Regions from separate parts of the Clostridium saccharobutylicum DSM 13864 genome, predicted to be linked through region 2. Evidence: a T-box and tRNA genes for the amino acid it is inferred to sense, from the RefSeq annotation. Region 2 holds a T-box; the other holds one or more tRNA genes.

Region 1 (10,107 bases), 1.1 Mb from region 2:
TCAAGTAAAAGCAACAGATTTAAGAGCAGGTGCAGCAATGATATTAAGTGGATTAATAGCTGAGGGTCAAACAGAAATAGGTGATATTTATCATATTGATAGAGGATACGTTCAAATTGAGAAGAAATTTAGGAATTTAGGTGCAGATATCTATAGAATAGATAGTTAGCATTATGAATGAAAATAATAAATTGAATGTTACTAAAAGCAGCAATCTAAAAATATAATTTATTTATGTTTTTAGATTGCTGCTTTTAGTATATATTTGTATAAATATCACTAAGAAGGGGGTATAAATTTTCTATTCTGGATTATTGATTTTATGATTAAGTATATATGTTAAAAAATAATTTATATCAAAATGAGTGGCAGCAACTTAATTTTATGGAAAAATTAAAATTTCAATATATTCATTAATTTATGATGGTTAACATAAGCATCATAATAATCCAAATAAAACATATAATTTATAGTGCAAGCTTTAGGAGGAGGAAATAATGAAAATAGTTAATCGAATTGGCAAGAATATGAGATTATTAATAATAATGACTTTAATTATTTTTGCTGTACTAATAATTTTACCTCTAATTATTTTAAAAGGTAGTGGATTTAGTATTAGCAAATTCAATTTAGATAACAAAAATTTAGTGAAAAATTCACAAATAACTTTTCCGGTTAATGGTAAGGTTAAATTATACCATAAAAAGGATAACTCAGTTGAAGAGTTAGATTTGGAAGATTATATAATGGGGGTTGTATCAAGTGAAGTTCCAGCAAATTTTGAGGAAGAAGCTTTAAAGGCTCAAGCTGTAGCAGCTAGAACATTCTATATGAACAAGAGAAATCAACCTTGTAATTATGCAAAAGAAAAAGGTGCAGAAATTTGCGATACAACTCATTGTCAAGTTTATATGAGTAAGGAAGAAAGAATGAAAAGCTGGAGCAGTAGTGAAGCAAAAAGTGATTGGGAAAAAATTGAGAGGGCTGTTGAAGAAACAAAAGGACAAGTATTAACTTATAATGGACAAGTGCTCGAATATCCACAATTTTTCGCTATTAGTTCTGGAAAAACAGAGGATGCTAAGGACGTATTTTCTGTTGATGTACCATATCTTAAATCAGAAGAAAGTAAAGGTGAAGAGATAGCGCCTAAATATAAAACATCTGTACAGATTGCTACAAATGATTTTGTTAATAAAATTAATAACAAATATTCAAAAGCAAATATAAGTAAAAGTAATTTAGCGTCTTATATTAAAATAAAAAGCTATACTGAAGCTGGAAGTGTAAAAGAAATTCAAATAGGAAATGAAGTTATAAAGGGAACAGAATTTAGAGAATTATTGGGATTAAATTCAACAAATTTCACCTTGGATTTTGGAACCAATGCAGTAACTGTAAATTGTAAGGGGTATGGTCATGACGTAGGAATGAGTCAATGGGGAGCTAATGTAATGGCGAAAAATGGGGCTAAGTATGATGAAATCCTAAAACATTATTATGTTGGAGTTGAAATTACTCAAATAAAATATGAGTAAATTATTTGAAGTTTATAATTATGTGGCAATCAACTGAAATCAAATATGCTTTTATTCTACAGGAATATGAAAGTTCGTGGAAGTTTTTTAATGAGAGGTTGTTTCATTAATGCATGTTCTTTAGTTTTTTAAGAACATACATTAATGCAATAGCCTCTTTTTAACATTTTTATTTAAATAACTATTAATAACATGAAATTAAAAACATAGTTTCATGTCTTTTCCATGTCTAGAAAATTATAAAATGGACATAATCTAAAATAATAGTATTTTTATATGTTGCAAGTACTATTGGAAAAAAATAATATAAATGAAAAATATTATATAAAAATTAATTTTATGTATTATTTTTCACAAAAAGGAAACAATAAGAAAAGGAGGTGTTCATATGGACAAAAATTTAAAAAACAAATTGAAAGAACTATTTAGCAAAAAAGGATTTTATATTGCTTTATTTCTTTGCCTTTGTGTAATAGTTGCGGTTGGAACTATTTCTTATAAGAAGCTTAGCAATAAGAATGAAGTTAGTAATTCAGAGGATATAAACAAAGAAATAACAATGAATGTTGACGACAATCAAAAAACAGCTACAAACGAAATGCCTAATGCTGAAAGAGCACAAAATGATGCAGATACAAGCAAACAAAGTTCTGAAAAAAATAAGACTGACAATAGTAAAACACAAAAATCTACTACAGTAGCTACAACAAATAATGTGAAATTTTTAAACCCAGTAGATGGAGTTGAAAGCAGAACTTATACTTACCCTAAGCCAGTTAAAGTAGAAGACAATGTTTTTAGAACTATTAGAGGGGTAAATGTAGAAGCTAAAATAGGAACTGATGTTAAGGCAGCTGCTGATGGAGTAGTAGATTTAGTTGAAAATTCAGGAGTTGAAGAAGGCGTAGTTGTAGAAATAAAACATGCTAATGGCTTGAAAACAAGATATGGAAATCTTGATGCTAATGTATCAGTAAAGCAAGGAGATAAAGTTACTTCAAATCAGGTAATTGGTAAAGTTGGGAATACTGCAAAAGTGTTTAGTCAAGATGTATTTGGCCAATTTTTGAATTTACAAGTAATCGATGCTAATGGTCAACAAGTTAATCCAGAAAAATATTTTACTTTAAAAGCAAAATAAAACATATTTCAAAATTAGTATTAATCAGTTGTTTTTATTTGAAAATAGCTGATTAATACTAATAAATAATCGAGAAAAATACAGATTATATATTGATAACTAAAATTATGGAGATGATATTATGAAAGATTATATTGAGGAAAGAGTATTGGATGTCGCCAAATATATTATAGAGTCAAAGGCAACAATAAGAAAGACAGCAAAGGTTTTTGGAGTTAGTAAGAGTACAATTCATAAGGATATGACAGAGAGACTTCCAAAGATAAATCCTGAAATTGCAGAAGAAACTCATTCAATATTAGAATTGAATAAAGCTGAAAGACATATTAGAGGTGGAAAAGCCACTCAGATGAAGTATAAAGCTATTGAATCTTAATTGGATTAAGTCTATAATATAGTATTAGTAGAATTATGTAAACAAAGGCATTAATATGTATTATAGGAGTGAATAAAAATGGGTTTTTGGAGAACAGGGACAGACCTTGCGATTGACCTCGGAACAGCGACGGTACTAGTTTATGTTAAAGGTAAAGGGGTAATATTAAAAGAACCTTCTGTTGTAGCTATAAATAAAAATAACAATAATCTATTAGCTATAGGTGAAGAAGCGCGAAAAATGATAGGTAGGACCCCAGGAAACATAGTTGCAGTTCGACCATTAAGAGACGGTGTAATTTCAGATTATGATATAACACAAAAAATGCTAAAAGAATTCATAAAAAAAGCTTGTGGTAAGAGAAATATTACAGCGCCTAAGGTAATTGTATGCGTTCCTTCTCAAGCTACAGAAGTTGAAAAAAGAGCAGTTATAGATGCAGCCATGAACTCAGGAGCTAAAACAGTTCACTTAATAGAAGAACCGTTAGCAGCAGCTATTGGAGCAGGGCTTGATATAACTAAACCAAATGGATGTATGGTAGTTGATATTGGCGGCGGTACTTGCGATATTGCTGTTATTTCATTAGGTGGAGTTGTAGAAAGAGAATCAATAAAAGTAGCCGGAGATAAATTTGATGATGCTATAATAAAATATGTGAGAAATCAATATAAACTAATGATAGGTGAAAAGACTGCAGAAGATTTAAAAATAAATATTGGTTCTGCGTTTAAAAATTCAAGAAATTTAGCAGCAATCATGAAAGGTAGAAACCTGATAACTGGATTACCTGATGAAGTGGAGATTACTACAGAAGAAATAAGAAATGCAATAAAGGAACCTGTTGAAAATATAGTAGAGACTGTAAAGAGAGTGTTAGAGAAAACACCACCTGAATTAGCAGCAGATATAGTTGAAAAAGGAATTCTAATGACAGGTGGCGGTGCATTATTGCATGGATTAGATAAACTTATACAGTTTAGAACAGGTGTAGAGACTTATGTTGCTGAAGATTCTGTAGAATGCGTTGCAAAAGGAACTGGTGCTGTGCTTAACTATATAGATAAATTAGATAGTGATATAAATTCACAACAAATAGTTTTAATCGAGTAAAACAAAATGACTGTTTCAAAATAAATTTTAGATATAATAAATCTATTGTTTAAAATATAAAACAATAAATTTATTGTACTAATTTTGTATTTTGAAGCAGTCTTTTTAAATTAGAACGTTAAATCATTGGAAATTCTCCAAGATTTAAATTATAAGCCTCTATTAATAATCTAGTTATTGTTTTAGCCATATTCATAATAAAAGAAAGTCTGATGCTCCTTGAAAAAAAGAATTCAGAATTATCGCTAGAATCAACAATTCCTATTACTGATGCTATACCAACTTCAGGAAGTTCCTTTCCAACTCCTTTACCTGGATGTATTGCGTAATCCCTTATTCTTATTTTTCCAATATCATCTTCATTGCCCAAGCAAGCGTCAACACCAATTATAGAGGCATTAGGGTGCTTGGAATAGATTTCATTCAGACGTTCATCTATATTTAAAGCATGAATCGGATAAGATAAAGTTCCGTATACTGGTAAAGGGAAAAAGTTTTCAGTTAATAGAGAACCAACCAAGGGACCAAGACAATCTCCAATACATTTATCAGTTCCGATACAGACAATTATAGTATCTTGGCTAATATAATTTTTAATTTTTAGAGCTAAATTATAAGAGGAAAGATTAGAATCATTGTTAATATCTGATTTTATCAAAGGACATACCTCCTTATATAAAATATATATGATGATTAAAGAGAGGATAGTATAAAAAAATATTAAATGGAAATAAATACTATTAAAGGAGGGGAAATATGAAAAAAGTTTTTATATGTATAGTATTAATGGTTGCACTGCTGTTAAATGTTTATTTGATATTTTATTGGTATCCAGAAGAAAAAAACTCAAATAAAGAGGAGATTAGTAAAGAAACGGTAAATTATACACAATCTATATATAAAGTGGATAAGAATGATATATTAAAACAGTTACAGATAGAAGATAAGAAGAATTTCGAATCAATATTGGGAAAATTATCTGCTTTTGATTTAGGAAAAATAAAAGAATATATTCAAGATTCAGATGAACAAAAGGGAATAAAAAATATTTTTGTGCTTTTAAAGAAGAGACTTACAAATGAGGATTATGAAAAAATAAAGGAAATATCATCTAAGTTTCTTGATATGGATGCAGTTGATCAGTTGTTAAAAAATAATTATGTTTAGTAGTGTAAAAGAAAGAATGTTAAAGAAAAGTAGAGAATATACAAAATAAATTAGATATATTAAGGAATAGCGGAGTTGAAATAAAAGTCTTTTGAATATATACTAATCCTTGTCGATTGGTTCTGAAAAACAACGACAAAGAAAAACAAAATATGGAGGAATTCCCGAGTGGCCAAAGGGGGCAGACTGTAAATCTGTTACGTTTCGTTTCGATGGTTCGAATCCATCTTCCTCCACCAATTTATAATGGGCGCATAGCTCAGCTGGGAGAGCACCTGCCTTACAAGCAGGGGGTCACAGGTTCGAGCCCTGTTGTGCCCACCATTATAAAACTTTAATAAAATATGCTGGCATGGCTCAACGGTAGAGCAGCTGACTTGTAATCAGCAGGTTGTAGGTTCGATTCCTATTGCCAGCTCCAATCAAATATTAAGATATTTGATAAATGATTAAAAGTATCTTAATATATAAAACAAAATATGGAGGAATTCCCGAGTGGCCAAAGGGGGCAGACTGTAAATCTGTTACGTTTCGTTTCGATGGTTCGAATCCATCTTCCTCCACCAATTTATAATGGGCGCATAGCTCAGCTGGGAGAGCACCTGCCTTACAAGCAGGGGGTCACAGGTTCGAGCCCTGTTGTGCCCACCATTATAAAACTTTAATAAAATATGCTGGCATGGCTCAACGGTAGAGCAGCTGACTTGTAATCAGCAGGTTGTAGGTTCGATTCCTATTGCCAGCTCCAATCAAATATTGAGATATTTGATAAATAATTAAAACTATTTTAATATATAAAATAAAATATGGAGGAGTTCCCGAGTGGCCAAAGGGGGCAGACTGTAAATCTGTTACGTTTCGTTTCGATGGTTCGAATCCATCTTCCTCCACCAAAAAAGAATAAACTGTGTTTATTCTTTTTTTTATGTCTAGAAAAGTATGAGAATTTTGGATTTTAAAGTTGAGTGATATCAACAGCTAAGAGAGTATTATATAGAGAAAAGTGAATAACAAATGATCAATAATTAATCTTTAATCATTCACTATTCGCTTTGTATCATTAATTATAAATATAATATTGACTAGTATAATATGATATGTTATGATATGAATGAAAATTAAATTAAGGTTACTCTTATCAAGAGAGGTGGAGGGAAAGGGCCCTATGAAACCCGGCAACCTGTATTTACAAGGTGCCAATTCCTGTAGATTATATCTACGAGATAAGAAAAGGATTATTGAATTGTACTCTTCTTATCGAAGAGTTTTTTTTATTTCAATTAAATACGTTTAGATGTAATAAGGGTAATGATAAAGAGTTCCAATGAAGGGAGAAAGTTATGAAAAGATTATTTACTTCAGAATCAGTTACAGAAGGACATCCAGATAAGATGTGCGATCAAATTTCAGATGGTATTTTAGATGCTATTTTAGCACAAGATCCTCTTGCAAGAGTTGCATGTGAAACATGTACTACTACAGGTATGGTTATGGTTATGGGGGAAATCTCAACAAATTGTTATGTTGATATCCCAAAGGTAGTAAGAGAGACTGTTAGAGAAATCGGATATGATAGAGCTAAATATGGATTCGATTGCGATACTTGCTCAGTTTTAACATCTATAGATGAACAATCAGCAGATATAGCTATGGGAGTTGATGAAGCATTTGAATCTAGAAAAGGTGAAAAGGATGCGGTAGAAGCAGTAGGTGCAGGAGACCAAGGTATGATGTTTGGTTTTGCAACAAATGAAACAGAAGAATTTATGCCACTTCCAATATCTATGGCTCACAAGTTATCAAGAAGACTTACAGAAGTAAGAAAAAACAATACATTAGATTATTTAAGACCTGATGGTAAAACTCAAGTTACTGTTGAATATGAAGACAATAAGCCAAAGAGAATTGATACTATTGTTATTTCAACTCAACATGATGAAAAGGTATCATTAGAACAAATTGAAAATGATCTTAAGGAATATGTTATCAAAGCAGTAGTTCCAGCAGAATTATTAGATAATGAAACTAGATATTTCATAAATCCAACAGGAAGATTTGTTGTTGGAGGTCCACAAGGAGATTCAGGATTAACAGGAAGAAAAATAATCGTTGATACTTATGGTGGATATGGTAGACACGGTGGCGGTGCTTTCTCAGGAAAGGATCCAACTAAAGTTGATAGATCAGCTGCTTATGCTGCAAGATGGGTAGCTAAGAATTTAGTTGCTGCAGGAGTTGCTGATAAGCTAGAAATACAATTAGCTTATGCAATAGGAGTTGCTAAACCAGTTTCTATAACAGTTGATACTTTTGGAACAGGAAGATTAGCAGAAAATAATATAGTTGAAATAGTAGAAAAGGTATTTGATTTAAGACCAGGTGCTATTATTAGAGATCTTGAATTAAGAAGACCAATCTATAAACAAACAGCTGCTTATGGACATTTTGGAAGAAACGATCTTAATTTACCATGGGAACAATTAAATAAGGTTGAAGAAATTAAAAAATATCTATAAGAGTTAATTAGAACATCTATATATTTTTTAAATAGAATGAGGTTAATTTGAAACTAATTTGTTTTAAATTAACCTCATTTTTAATGTGTAGTAGACTGTTGGTTAGTCATTTTCTTTATTAAAAGTAGAGTGGTCGCTTTATTCTGTTTATTTAATGAATGGGATGAGTTATAATAATGAAACTTATACTTAATAATGTAGAATATTCAATTTATGATATAATTGAAAAAAATATAAAATAAATAATTTTGGTTAGAAATTAATTATTTGCGAGAAAATAATTAATATATTATATAAAAGATTTGGAGAGATTCTATGGAAGTCCTAAATGGTTTTGTTGAAAGCATTGTTTTTAGAAGTGAAGATACTGGTTATGTAGTTTGTAAAATAAGAACTGAAAAGAATCTGATTAATGCGGTAGGTACTGTTCCTCTTATTAAGGAAGGTCAAAATGTAAAAGTAACAGGAGATTGGACAGTACATAAGCAGTTTGGAAATCAATTTAATATTCAGGATTATGAAGAGCTTCTTCCAAATTCATTAGATGGAATAGAGAAATATTTAAGTGCTGGTATAATACATGGTATTGGTCCTGTTACTGCTAAAAAGATAATAGCAAAGTTCGGAGAAGAAACATTAGATATAATGGAAAATCATATCGAAAGACTTATGGAGATAGAAGGTATAGGAGAAAAGAAATTTCAAATTATATATGAATCATATATCGAACAACAAGGTTTAAAAGATGTAATATTATATTTTCATAAACATGGTGTAACTAATAATCAATGTGTAAAAATATATAAAAAGTTTGGAGTTAATGCAAGGCAAATAGTATCTAGTAATCCATATGTATTATGTGATGAAATTTCGGGAATTGGTTTTAAAACTGCAGATAGAATTGCTATGAGTATTGGAATTGCGAGCGATTCTGAATTTAGAATTCAGAGTGGAATTAAATATGTTATGAATCAGTTTTGTGCTGCTGGAAATATATTTATGCCAAAAGAAAATATAATAGAAGACTGTCAAAAAAACTTATTAGTATCTAAGGAGCTTATAGAAAAAAATATATACAGTATGGCAGCAGAACAAAAAATAATTGTTGAAAAAGTAAATGATATTGAAGTTGGATTTTTACTTCAATACTATTATTGTGAACTTGGAGTAACTAGCAAGATAATTACTTTAGGATTACAAGAGACACAAACAATAAACTCAGATATTGATTTTGAGATTGATGTTTTTGAAAAGGAGCAAAAGATACAGTTTGCACCATCTCAAATAGAGGCGATAAAAGGCGCATTTAGTAATGGAATAGAAATAATTACTGGAGGACCTGGAACAGGAAAAACTACAATTATTAAATCAATAATTCATATATATGAGAATAACGGAATGAAGGTGATTTTGGGAGCACCAACAGGTAGAGCAGCTAAGAGAATGACTGAATCTACTGGGAGAGAGGCAAAAACAATACATAGACTTTTAGAAATGGGAGTTTCAGAAGATGATGAATCAGTTTTTGAAAAGGGGGAATCATCACCTCTGGATTGTGATGTGATTATAATTGATGAAGCATCAATGATTGATATAATGCTTATGCATAGTTTACTAAAAGCTATTAATTTAGGTACAAGATTAATAATTGTTGGAGATGTTGATCAATTGCCGTCTGTTGGACCAGGAAATGTATTAAAGGATCTTATAGAATGTGAGTATATAAAGGTAGTAAGATTAAAAGAAATTTTTAGACAAGGTAATGAGAGCTTAATTGTGGTAAATGCGCATAGAATTAATGAAGGACATATGCCGTTATTAAATCAGAAAGATAAAGATTTTTTCTTTATAAATGTGGATAATCAAGAGAAAATTGTGGATACAATAATAGATTTGCTTAATAGAAGACTTCCTAAATTTAATAAATCGTGGGATAAATTAAGAGACATGCAAGTTTTAACACCAATGAGAAAAGGAACTCTTGGAGTTAATAATTTAAACATGAGGCTTCAAGAAATATTTAATCCGGCGTCAAAAGATAAAAAAGAAAAAACTTCACGAGATATGGATTTTAGAGAAGGGGATAAGGTTATGCAAACCAAAAATAACTATTCTTTAAAATGGGTTAGAGTTAATGGGGAAGGCGAAAATGAAGGCGTTGGAGTTTTCAATGGAGATTTGGGATTTATTCAAAGTATAGATGAAGAAAAAAAAACCTTAACAATCATATTTGATGATGAAAGAAAAGTTATATAT
Region 2 (10,107 bases):
AATAAACTAATAATTAGAAAAGAATATCCTCAAGTACCACCTAAAGTAGAATATTCATTATCAGAACGAGGATTATCGCTTTCAAAAATTATGCAGGATATTTGTGAATGGGGTCATGCTCACAGCAATGATTAATTTACATATATCTATTTATGGATAATATCCTTAAAACTTTGCGAAAATATTTTTATAAAAAATATGTTAATATTTTCCTATCAAAATATATAAATATTTGTAGGAAACATCAATGAGAAAATGACTTTTTAAGGAATTTAAATTTAGAAGATGTTGGTTAATGGAGGATTATATTTTGGCTTAGTGTGAGAGTAACACAGACAGTAATAACAATAAACCACCCGTTTTTTTACGGGTGGTTCTTATTGTTGAATTATGATTAAATTCTACATTATATTACTAATTGTCAAGTTCTAAGCAATCGTAAGCATAAGAAGCGCTAAGGTAAGCACTAATATCACTTGAACCACTAACAGGTTTAATAGTTATTGTGTTTGATCCAGCTACAAAGTAAGATGATGGAATGTTCCAAGCAAGTGTTGCATTGTTTCCCCTGTAAGTGCCAACAGTTAGTGTGCGTTGACCGGGTTCTATTGGAGCACTTAGATTAGGCAAAGCATGTCCATTAATAGTAACACTAGGTCTTCCATTATTGTAAGCAGTAGTAATACCAATTTTAAGGGTGTGACCTGCAGCTGCTTGGCCATGAGTAAGGTTAAAAGTTACTGTTGTAGGACTGTTAGCTCCACGGAATTGTGCTGCTGGAAATTTGTTATCTGCACTTCCTACTGAAAAAGTTGTTGGTCCCCAACTAGCATTACGTTTATCAGATGGATGACGGTATTGAATATTTGATCCATTTAAAAACTCTAAAGGTGTACCATCCCAGTTACCGATACGCCATATAGTTGGTGTTTTGCTTGGATCAGCGGTAATTGTACGTGTAGGGATAGTTGTTGTACCTCTAGCAGTTACTGTTACGCTTTCTGTATAAACACCTAATTCTCCTTTATATACAGTCATAGTATATTTACCAGCTTTCATACCTGAACATGTTGCTGCGCCAGTTGAAGAAGCTTTAGCCCAGTACTGTGCAGTTGAATTAGCAAATCCAATAGTATATGTATAGCGTGTATCCATTCCAGACAATCCATTTAAAGTTACTTTACCACGATTAGAATCTGCAACATAACCTTTTAATCCTAAGGTAGCCATCCATTTATAATCAGGTAAGCTTGGTGTTGATCCGTTAGTAAAACATAAAGCATATGGTCCGAATAATCCGCTGCGGAAGTTTTCTGTTTTTGCATGTGTAGAATTCATATAGTTAGTGATTTCTGTATTCATATTATCTGGATAGGCAGTTTGAAATTGAATATCACGTTGGAATGATCCACCAGAACTGGTTTCACGATTACCATAAGCCATAAAAACACCTACATTATTACCAGTTGCACCTTTAATAGTTAGATCTTTAGCTTGATCATTTCCATAGTACTTAGAAGCAGTATGTCCATCAGAAAAACCATATACATCAGTACTTTCAATAGCTCCATTATTGCCTCTAATGTCTGAGTATGTAGGAACATTTTTTAAAACATTCATATCTCCCCTAAAAACATAACGTAATTCATTTACTGAAGGTTCAGCAGTTATATATGTTGACATATAAATTGTGTTATCACCATATTTTGAGGCATAATATTGTGTAAGTGTATTGGTTGAACAAGTTATTAAAACTTGTGAACCAGACGAAAATGTTGACCAAGTGACATGAGCTGATCCTAAACCTGATGAAATTTGTGATGCTTTATTCTTAGCATTAAGTTCAGTACCATTAAGTTTACATGATGTCATATCACCATTAGCTTTGTTAATTGTGTAAACTAGACCTGATCCAGTATCTACAACAATTGTGGAGCCATTATCTTTTACGTTAAGTGAAGCAGCATAAGCATTAATTCCTTCAGTAAAAGTGGTAACAATAATAATAGCTATCGCTAGCATAACACTAATTGCCGTTTTTAGCGAAGTGTTGTGTATTTTAATTTTCATTTTATTTCCTCCAGTCATAAATCTTGTTTTTTGGCTTATAAGGCTTAAATTTTCTAAAGTTTAACATTTATTAGTTGGCATAATTAAATTGATAACTCTAAAATTAGATTAAATCAAGAGTTATCATCGTCTGTTTTAATTATTGGATTAATAGTATATTATTTCCATCAAGTATTATTGCAATAATACCATATTTAGTATATTATTACAATAATACATTGAAAAAGATATTTTTTTTCATTTTACGACAGAGAATTTTTGAATTTGTCAATTATGAATTCCTTGACAAAGGTAAGCTACTGTACTAAACTTATACTAATTTAATATATTTCGCATAATGAAGATTTATAATTTATTAAACTTTAATATTTAAAAGATATTATTATTAGAATAATTTATTATATTTTGGAGTATGAGATTTTCAATAAAGGCAATGAAAAGAATAAGTAAAAATTAGATGAGCTAAACAGAAAGTTACCGGATGATGAGAGGTGCATAGAAACTAATTTTGAATACATCTTAGAGCTTCAAGCTGAAAGGAAGACAATTCCAAGTAGGTGATGACGGATCCCTGCACCCGTTATAGTGCTAAAGTATAACCAAATTTTTATAGTTAATTACAAATTAATAGATTAGGCTATAATTTTATGACGTACTTGAAGAGGTTAATTGTGTGAGCAGTTAATAAAATTAAGGTGGTAACACGGGAGATATACTCTCGTCCTTTACAATGTTGTGAAGGACGAGAGTTTTTTTGTATATTAAAACTAACATCAGCTTTTTATTGCAAATTGAGTCTTATAGAACTTGCTTATATTAGAAAAAATTAGATGTAAGGAGTTATAAAAAATGAAAAGAACAATTGATGAACAAATTAAAATTATAGGAAAAGGAGCAGCTGAGATTATTAGTCTTAGTGAGTTAAAAGAAAAATTAATTAAATGTCAAGAACAGAATAAGTCATTAATAATTAAATTAGGACTAGATCCAAGTGCACCAGATATTCATTTAGGGCACGCAGTGGTTTTAAGAAAAATTAAACAAATGCAAGATTTAGGACATCAGGCTGTGATAGTAATAGGAGATTTTACAGGAAAAATTGGTGATCCCACAGGAAAATCTAAAACTAGAAAACCACTAAGTAAAGAACAGGTTTTAGAAAATGCAATAACGTATAAGAAACAAATTTTAAAGATATTGGATAAGGAAAAAACTGAAATTAGATTTAATAGTGAATGGTTGTCAAAACTTAATTTTGAAGAAGTATTAAAATTAGCGACTAATACCACAGTTGCTAGAATGTTAGAGAGGGAGGATTTTAAAAATCGTTACAATAACAATACTCCTATAGGAATTCATGAATTTTTCTACCCATTAATGCAAGGATACGATTCGGTTGCATTAAAATCTGATGTGGAATTAGGAGGGACAGATCAAACGTTTAATATTCTTATGGGGAGAACACTTCAAAAGCATATGGAAATGGAACAACAAATAGCAATACTAATGCCAATTCTAGAAGGATTAGATGGAGTAGAAAAGATGAGTAAAAGTCTTGGAAACTATATTGGAATAGATGAGGATGTAACGATAATGTTTAAAAAGGTGATGGAAATTCCAGATAATCTTATAATAAAATATTTTGAATTAGTGACAGATGAGCATCCAGATAAAATTGAAACAATAAAAAAGCAATTAGAAGAAGGTAAAAATCCAAGGGATATTAAATTGGAGCTTGCAAAGATTATCACAAGTTTATACCATACAGAGGAAGAAACTAAAATTGCTATTGACTACTTTGATGATGTGTTTAAAAAAGGAAAGTTACCAGAGATAGTGCCAGAACTGGCCATTCCAGTAGAATGCAATATGTTAAAAGAAATAATATCGTTACTTGTAAAGGATAATTATGTTAATTCTAATAAAGAATTTAGAAGACTTGTAGATCAAGGTGGAGTTCAAATAAATCAAAAAAGAATAGATGATTTGGATAATGCGTGTATTTTCAATGGTGATATTATTAAAATTGGAAAAAAGAAGTTTGTAAAAATAATGAAATAATGTAGTAATTATTAAAGTTACTTATTTTAGACATAAATTTAAGAGGTTTGACATACTAAAAATTATATGATATCATTTTCATATAGAAAAAAGGAATGTTACTGGTTATGCAGGCTTTACCGCGTTATAAATAATATCTTAAAATATTATTTGTGGTAAGGCCTTTTTTGTATTAATTTATATAGTTTAGGAGGAATGATTATGTCAATTAGATTTCCAGAAGGATTTTTATGGGGAGGAGCTACAGCTGCTAACCAATTTGAAGGTGCATATAATGAAGATGGTAAAGGATTATCAACTCAAGATATAGCTCCAAAAGGAGTTATGGGGCCTTTAACTGATGAGCCAACAGAAGATAATATGAAGCTTATAGGTATTGATTTTTATCATAGATATAAAGAAGATATTAAACTTTTTGCAGAAATGGGATTTAAAGTTTTTAGATTATCAATTGCTTGGTCAAGAATATTCCCAAATGGTGATGACAAAGAGCCAAATGAGAAGGGGTTACAATTTTATGATAATGTGTTTGATGAATTAGCTAAGTATGCAATAGAACCATTAGTTACAATTTCGCACTATGAAACTCCACTTGCGCTAGCTAAGAATTATGATGGATGGGTTAATAGAAAGGTTATAGGATTTTTTGAAAACTATGTAAGAACAATATTTACTAGATATAAAGATAAAGTAAAATATTGGTTAACTTTTAATGAAATAAACTCAGCAACTCATTTTCCTTATATGAGTGCAGGTATATGGACTCCAAAGGAAAAATTAAGTAAGCAGGATTTATATCAAGCTATGCATCATGAATTAGTTGCAAGTGCATTAGCTGTAAAAATTGGTCATGAGATAAATCCAAAATTTAAAATTGGATGTATGATTCTTGGAGTGCCAAACTATCCTTTAACACCAAAACCAAGCGATGTACTTAAAGCTATGGAATCAGACAGACAAAATCTTTTCTTTGGTGATGTTCACGCAAGAGGAGAATATCCAAGATATATGAATAGATTCTTTAAGGAAAATAATATAGAAATAAAAATGGAGCCTGATGATAAAGAAATATTAAAAAATACAGTAGATTTTGTGTCATTTAGCTATTATATGAGTTCATGTGCAACTGCAGATCCAGAAAAAGATTTAAAGGGAAAAGGAAATCTTATTGGTGGAGTTGCAAATCCATATTTAAAAGCTTCAGACTGGGGATGGCAAATAGATCCGGAAGGTCTAAGATATATATTAAATCAATTCTATGATAGATATCAAAAACCATTATTTATTGTTGAAAATGGTTTAGGAGCTGTTGATGAATTAATAACTGATGAACATGGGAATAAAACTGTAAATGATGATTATAGAATTAACTATTTAAATGATCATTTAGTTCAAGTAGCAGAAGCTATAGAAGATGGCGTTGAACTTATGGGATATACTACATGGGGATGCATAGACTTAGTTAGTGCATCAACTGCTGAACTTAAAAAGAGATATGGTTTTATATATGTAGATAGACATGATGATGGAAGTGGAACTTTAGAAAGATATAAGAAAAAGAGTTTTAATTGGTACAAAGAAGTTATTGCTACAAATGGAGCAAGCTTAAAAAAATAAGTAGAATATAATATTAACATTGATTTAAAATATAAATAGTAGATTTATATAAAAACAAAAGACCATGCATAAATAGGAATTTAAATCCTTTTATATGTATGGTCTTGATTTTTGAAAGTTTTAAAAATATTTCTTTGCAAGAGTTATTTTTAAATTTATTATTTTGGTTGATTTTGCTTTTTTATGTAACCATCATACCAATCATTAAATATAACTCTAACTGAAGCGGTAATTGGAACTGCTAAAAGCATTCCAAGTAATCCACCAACACTACCTCCGATTAAGATTGCCATCATTGTAAATACAGCATGAAGACCTACGCTATCTCCAACAATCTTAGGAGCTAAAATATGGTTGTCTATTTGTTGTACAACTAACATAGCAATAATTGCATAAAGAATATTTAGAGGATTACCACTAAGCAATCCCATTATAGCAGCTAATATGGTACCAACAATTGGTCCAACATAAGGAATCATATTACATATTCCTGATATAATACCAATAACAAAGGAATATTTTATACCAACAATTTCAAGAGAAATAGCTGACAATACTCCAACAAAAAATGCTTCTAATAATTGTCCACGAAGATATCTGCCAAAGACTTCATGAATAATTGCAAAGGTATAGGTGATTTTTTCTCCAAGGACACTTTTTTTAAAAACTATGAAATAAAGTTTTTTCCATAGATTTATAAAATATTCTGAATCTTTTAGAAGATATATACTAATTACAATTGCAATAAAGAAAGATGCTATGCTACTTCCAATTGACATAATATAAGAAGTTAAATTTCCAAGGTTACTTTCAAGATAATTTTGAATTGAAGTAACTGTATTAATTATATGTGGTTGTATACTATTCATAAAAGGCAAATTTGTATTTTCAAGAGTTTCTTTTATGGATGCTGTTGTAAGGGAATTATTTCTTAAGTAAACTGAAATATAATCAAATATATTTATTATTGTAGTATTATTTGATAATTGTCCACCAATCATATAATAAATTCCACCAATTAATCCTATAAGTAGCATAACTACTGCTAAATAGGATAAGAAAATAGCTAAAACACGTCTGTTTGAAGCTTTCTTAATCTTATATATTCTATTTGTTTCAAAGAATCTTTCAATAAGTTTAGTAACTGGATGCAATAAATAAGCAATTACAATGCCTATTAATAATGGGTTAATTAAACTGATTAAGTTACCTATAATAGAAATAATTGAACCAAACAGAGTACCGATATTTACAATGATTAAAAATGCAATATATATTATAATAGCTGTAATACTAATATATATTGCATATTTAATTAGTTTTTTATCAAATTCAATTTTCATTTGTTAATCACCTTTCGATATATGTACTTTTTGAGTATGCGGTAGGTACGTGAAAGAAAATAATAAGTCTAAGATGTGATATATATTTTGCATCAGACAAGGAGGTATGTTTGCCTCGTAGCTCGATATTAGTAAACATACTAGCTTTTTATTTTTTGAACGTGCCTTATATTATAAGTAAAATATAGTATAAGTATAAAGTCAATAGTTAGTAAGCAATATTAATGAAAGTTTAATATGATATAACCAAGAATATAAATTAAGATACTTTTATTTGAAAATTAACATATTAAACTTGCAGATGGTAGAATTTAATAATAATATAGATTGTGAAGAAAAATTATTACAAATTAATATTGACTCCACCCTAAGGGGAGAGAGTAAAATATAATCAAGGTCAAGGAAAATAATATAAGTATTTTACATTAAAGCACATTTTATTGTTATTTTCTTTCATGTGCTTAATCTCTTAATTAAGAAAGGAATAGATAATATGACTAATATGAAAAAAATACCATTTTCACCACCAGATATAAGTGAAGAGGAAATACAAGCAGTATGTGAAGTTTTAAGATCAGGATGGATTACATCAGGTCCTAAGCTTACTGAATTTGAAGAAGGAATACAAAATTATTGTAAGGTTAATAAGGCATTAGCATTAAATAGTGCAACTGCAGCTGAAGAATTAGTACTTAAAGTATTTGATTTAAAAGAAGGAGATGAAGTTATAACTACTCCTTATACTTATACTGCAACTTCAAGTGCAGCTATACATAGAGGAGCTAAACCTGTATATGTAGATGTTAAGAAAGATACATTTATGATGGACATAGATAAAGTAGCTGAAAAAGTTACAGACAAAACAAAGGTTATAATCCCAGTAGATATTGCTGGTGTACCATTTGATTATGATGCATTAAAAAAAGTATTAAAAGATATAAATAGAGAAGACATAATGATAGTTTGTGATTCAGCTCATTCTTTTGGTGCTAAATATAAAGGAAATCCAGTTGGTTCACAATGTGATTTTCATTCATTCTCATTTCATGCAGTTAAGAATTTAACTACAGGAGAAGGTGGAGCTGTCACTTTTAATGATAACAATTTTAGAGGACATGAAGACTTACTTAAATATATGAGATTTACAGCTATGCATGGACAATCAAAAGATGCTTTAAGTAAACTTAAGGCTGGTGCATGGGAATATGATATTATAAATGATGGAATGAAGTGCAACTTAACAGATATAGCAGCTGCAATAGGAGTAGTTCAACTTAAGAGATATGATGATATGTTAGAAAAGAGAAGACAAATTTTTAAGACATATACTGATATATTATCAAAGGAAGATTTCTCAATAATTCCATTCACTAAAGATGATAATGGAACAGAAACATCATACCATTTATACCTTTATAGAATAAAAGGATTTAATGAAGAAAAGAGAAATAAAGCAATTCAAATGTTAGCTGAAAAAGGAATAGCAACTAATGTTCATTATAAGCCACTTCCAATGCTAACACTTTATAAGAACTTAGGATATGATATTAAAGATTATCCTAATACTTATGCACAATACGAAAATGAGATTACACTTCCAGTGTATACTAAATTATCGCTTGAAGATGCTGCATATATAGCAGAAGAAACTGTAAAAGTAATTAAAGAATTACTATAATTATAGATAAACAACTTATAACTTAGATTTATATGGTAATTCGCCGAGAGAAATGGTGATCTGTTGTTTCGGTTACTAGAGAAAAGGAATGTGAATTTTTACCAACAGAAATTGCGCTTATTCCCGCATATTCCTTAAGCAAGTTAAGGATATGTAAGAATGGAACAACTTCTGTTGAAGAAAGTCTACATTCCTTTTCTCAATGTAACACTTTACAAAAGAGCACCATTTCTTTCTAATTTAGAATATATTTCAAAGTATAAGTCTAGTTAGTATAAATATATTATAGGTAAAAGTACTAAATGGATAGTTATATTTTTTACATACGCTTTTATTTTAATGTAGTGCCGTAACTAAACTTCAATAAATGGATATGTTCTCAAATAGTATTGAAATATAATTGGAAATGATTTATTGCCGCTATACAATTTAAGAATATTTAGAACTCTATATCACTAAATTTATTCTCATTATCTGTAGAAAACCATATATCGTAAAACTGTTTTCAATTTGGATTCTTCAGTTTTTCTTGCATCTGAAAGATAAATTTCCCTATGTTTTAGAGTTGTTCTTTTAAGATTATTTTCTTCTATAAATTTTTTCATTTGTTCAAAACTTTGTGGTTCATCATCATATGAGCCAATATGCATCATTTGAACAGATAAACCCTCTTCCATAGTTTCAAAATTTACATAATCTAATAAAGGATGGTTCTTTTTCTTCCTAACATTTTCAAACGCGTTATTAACTACTTCTTGCGTCACAAAATCAGGTTGTCTAATCATTATGGTATATAGTAATTCTTCTTTATTTAATGTATTAGATTGTTTACCTTCTTCTGTTAAATTCCATATACCCTCAAGTGGATAAACAGTATATTCAAAATAACCATCTGGTGTGTATCCTTGTTTTGGCATCATTCTAACAGCATAGGCTAAAGAATATAATATGCCTATTTTTTCTGAGAATTCTTCATCGTTTGGATTTCCTTTTCCACTTATCATAAAAAAATTTTGTTGTGGTACTGTTATCAAATTTGGTTTCTCTTTTGGTAAGTATAAATTTTTTTCTTGCTTTTTCCATTCGAATTTCAAATTATATCTATTCCTTTCTTTAGGGATAAAATGTGATGAAAGTCTTTCTTTCAACTAGCATAAAGAATAGGTAATTTTCCACTTGCGATATCTTTCCAAATGTGATTAATACTTTTAATTCCTTTTTTGTAATTATTCGTTCTTATTTTTATTCGGTTTAATTTATACGACATAATATTACTCACTACATCATTTAAATACTGCATAATTGCTCTACTGTTGATACAAACCTAACTTGTTAAAT

The links. A T-box is a leader RNA that pairs with one kind of tRNA and senses whether it is charged. The one in region 2 lies ahead of tyrS (tyrosine--tRNA ligase), so its partner is inferred to be a tRNA-Tyr.
Region 1: it has a tRNA-Tyr gene. The T-box ahead of tyrS (tyrosine--tRNA ligase) is inferred to sense a tRNA for this amino acid. The anticodon was not compared.

The regions. Positions count from the first base shown of each region.
Region 1 is NC_022571.1:541,809-551,915, forward strand. It holds gene murA (UDP-N-acetylglucosamine 1-carboxyvinyltransferase) at 1-169, shown strand, start outside; gene spoIID (stage II sporulation protein D) at 498-1,538, shown strand; gene CLSA_RS02540 (M23 family metallopeptidase) at 1,927-2,679, shown strand; gene spoIIID (sporulation transcriptional regulator SpoIIID) at 2,801-3,055, shown strand; gene mreB (rod shape-determining protein) at 3,134-4,168, shown strand; gene yyaC (spore protease YyaC) at 4,287-4,826, opposite strand; gene CLSA_RS02560 (hypothetical protein) at 4,925-5,335, shown strand; tRNA gene CLSA_RS02565 (tRNA-Tyr) at 5,490-5,574, shown strand; tRNA gene CLSA_RS02570 (tRNA-Val) at 5,584-5,659, shown strand; tRNA gene CLSA_RS02575 (tRNA-Thr) at 5,682-5,756, shown strand; tRNA gene CLSA_RS02580 (tRNA-Tyr) at 5,817-5,901, shown strand; tRNA gene CLSA_RS02585 (tRNA-Val) at 5,911-5,986, shown strand; tRNA gene CLSA_RS02590 (tRNA-Thr) at 6,009-6,083, shown strand; tRNA gene CLSA_RS02595 (tRNA-Tyr) at 6,144-6,228, shown strand; SAM riboswitch class I at 6,468-6,565, shown strand; gene metK (methionine adenosyltransferase) at 6,676-7,851, shown strand; gene recD2 (SF1B family DNA helicase RecD2) at 8,167-10,107, shown strand, end outside.
Region 2 is NC_022571.1:1,689,963-1,700,069, forward strand. It holds gene CLSA_RS07340 (winged helix-turn-helix transcriptional regulator) at 1-135, shown strand, start outside; gene CLSA_RS07345 (rhamnogalacturonan lyase B N-terminal domain-containing protein) at 415-2,070, opposite strand; T-box leader at 2,495-2,799, shown strand; gene tyrS (tyrosine--tRNA ligase) at 2,920-4,131, shown strand; gene CLSA_RS07355 (glycoside hydrolase family 1 protein) at 4,333-5,748, shown strand; gene CLSA_RS07360 (AI-2E family transporter) at 5,907-7,091, opposite strand; gene CLSA_RS07365 (DegT/DnrJ/EryC1/StrS family aminotransferase) at 7,594-8,769, shown strand; gene CLSA_RS07370 (GyrI-like domain-containing protein) at 9,240-9,863, opposite strand; gene CLSA_RS07375 (type 1 glutamine amidotransferase family protein) at 10,077-10,107, opposite strand, start outside.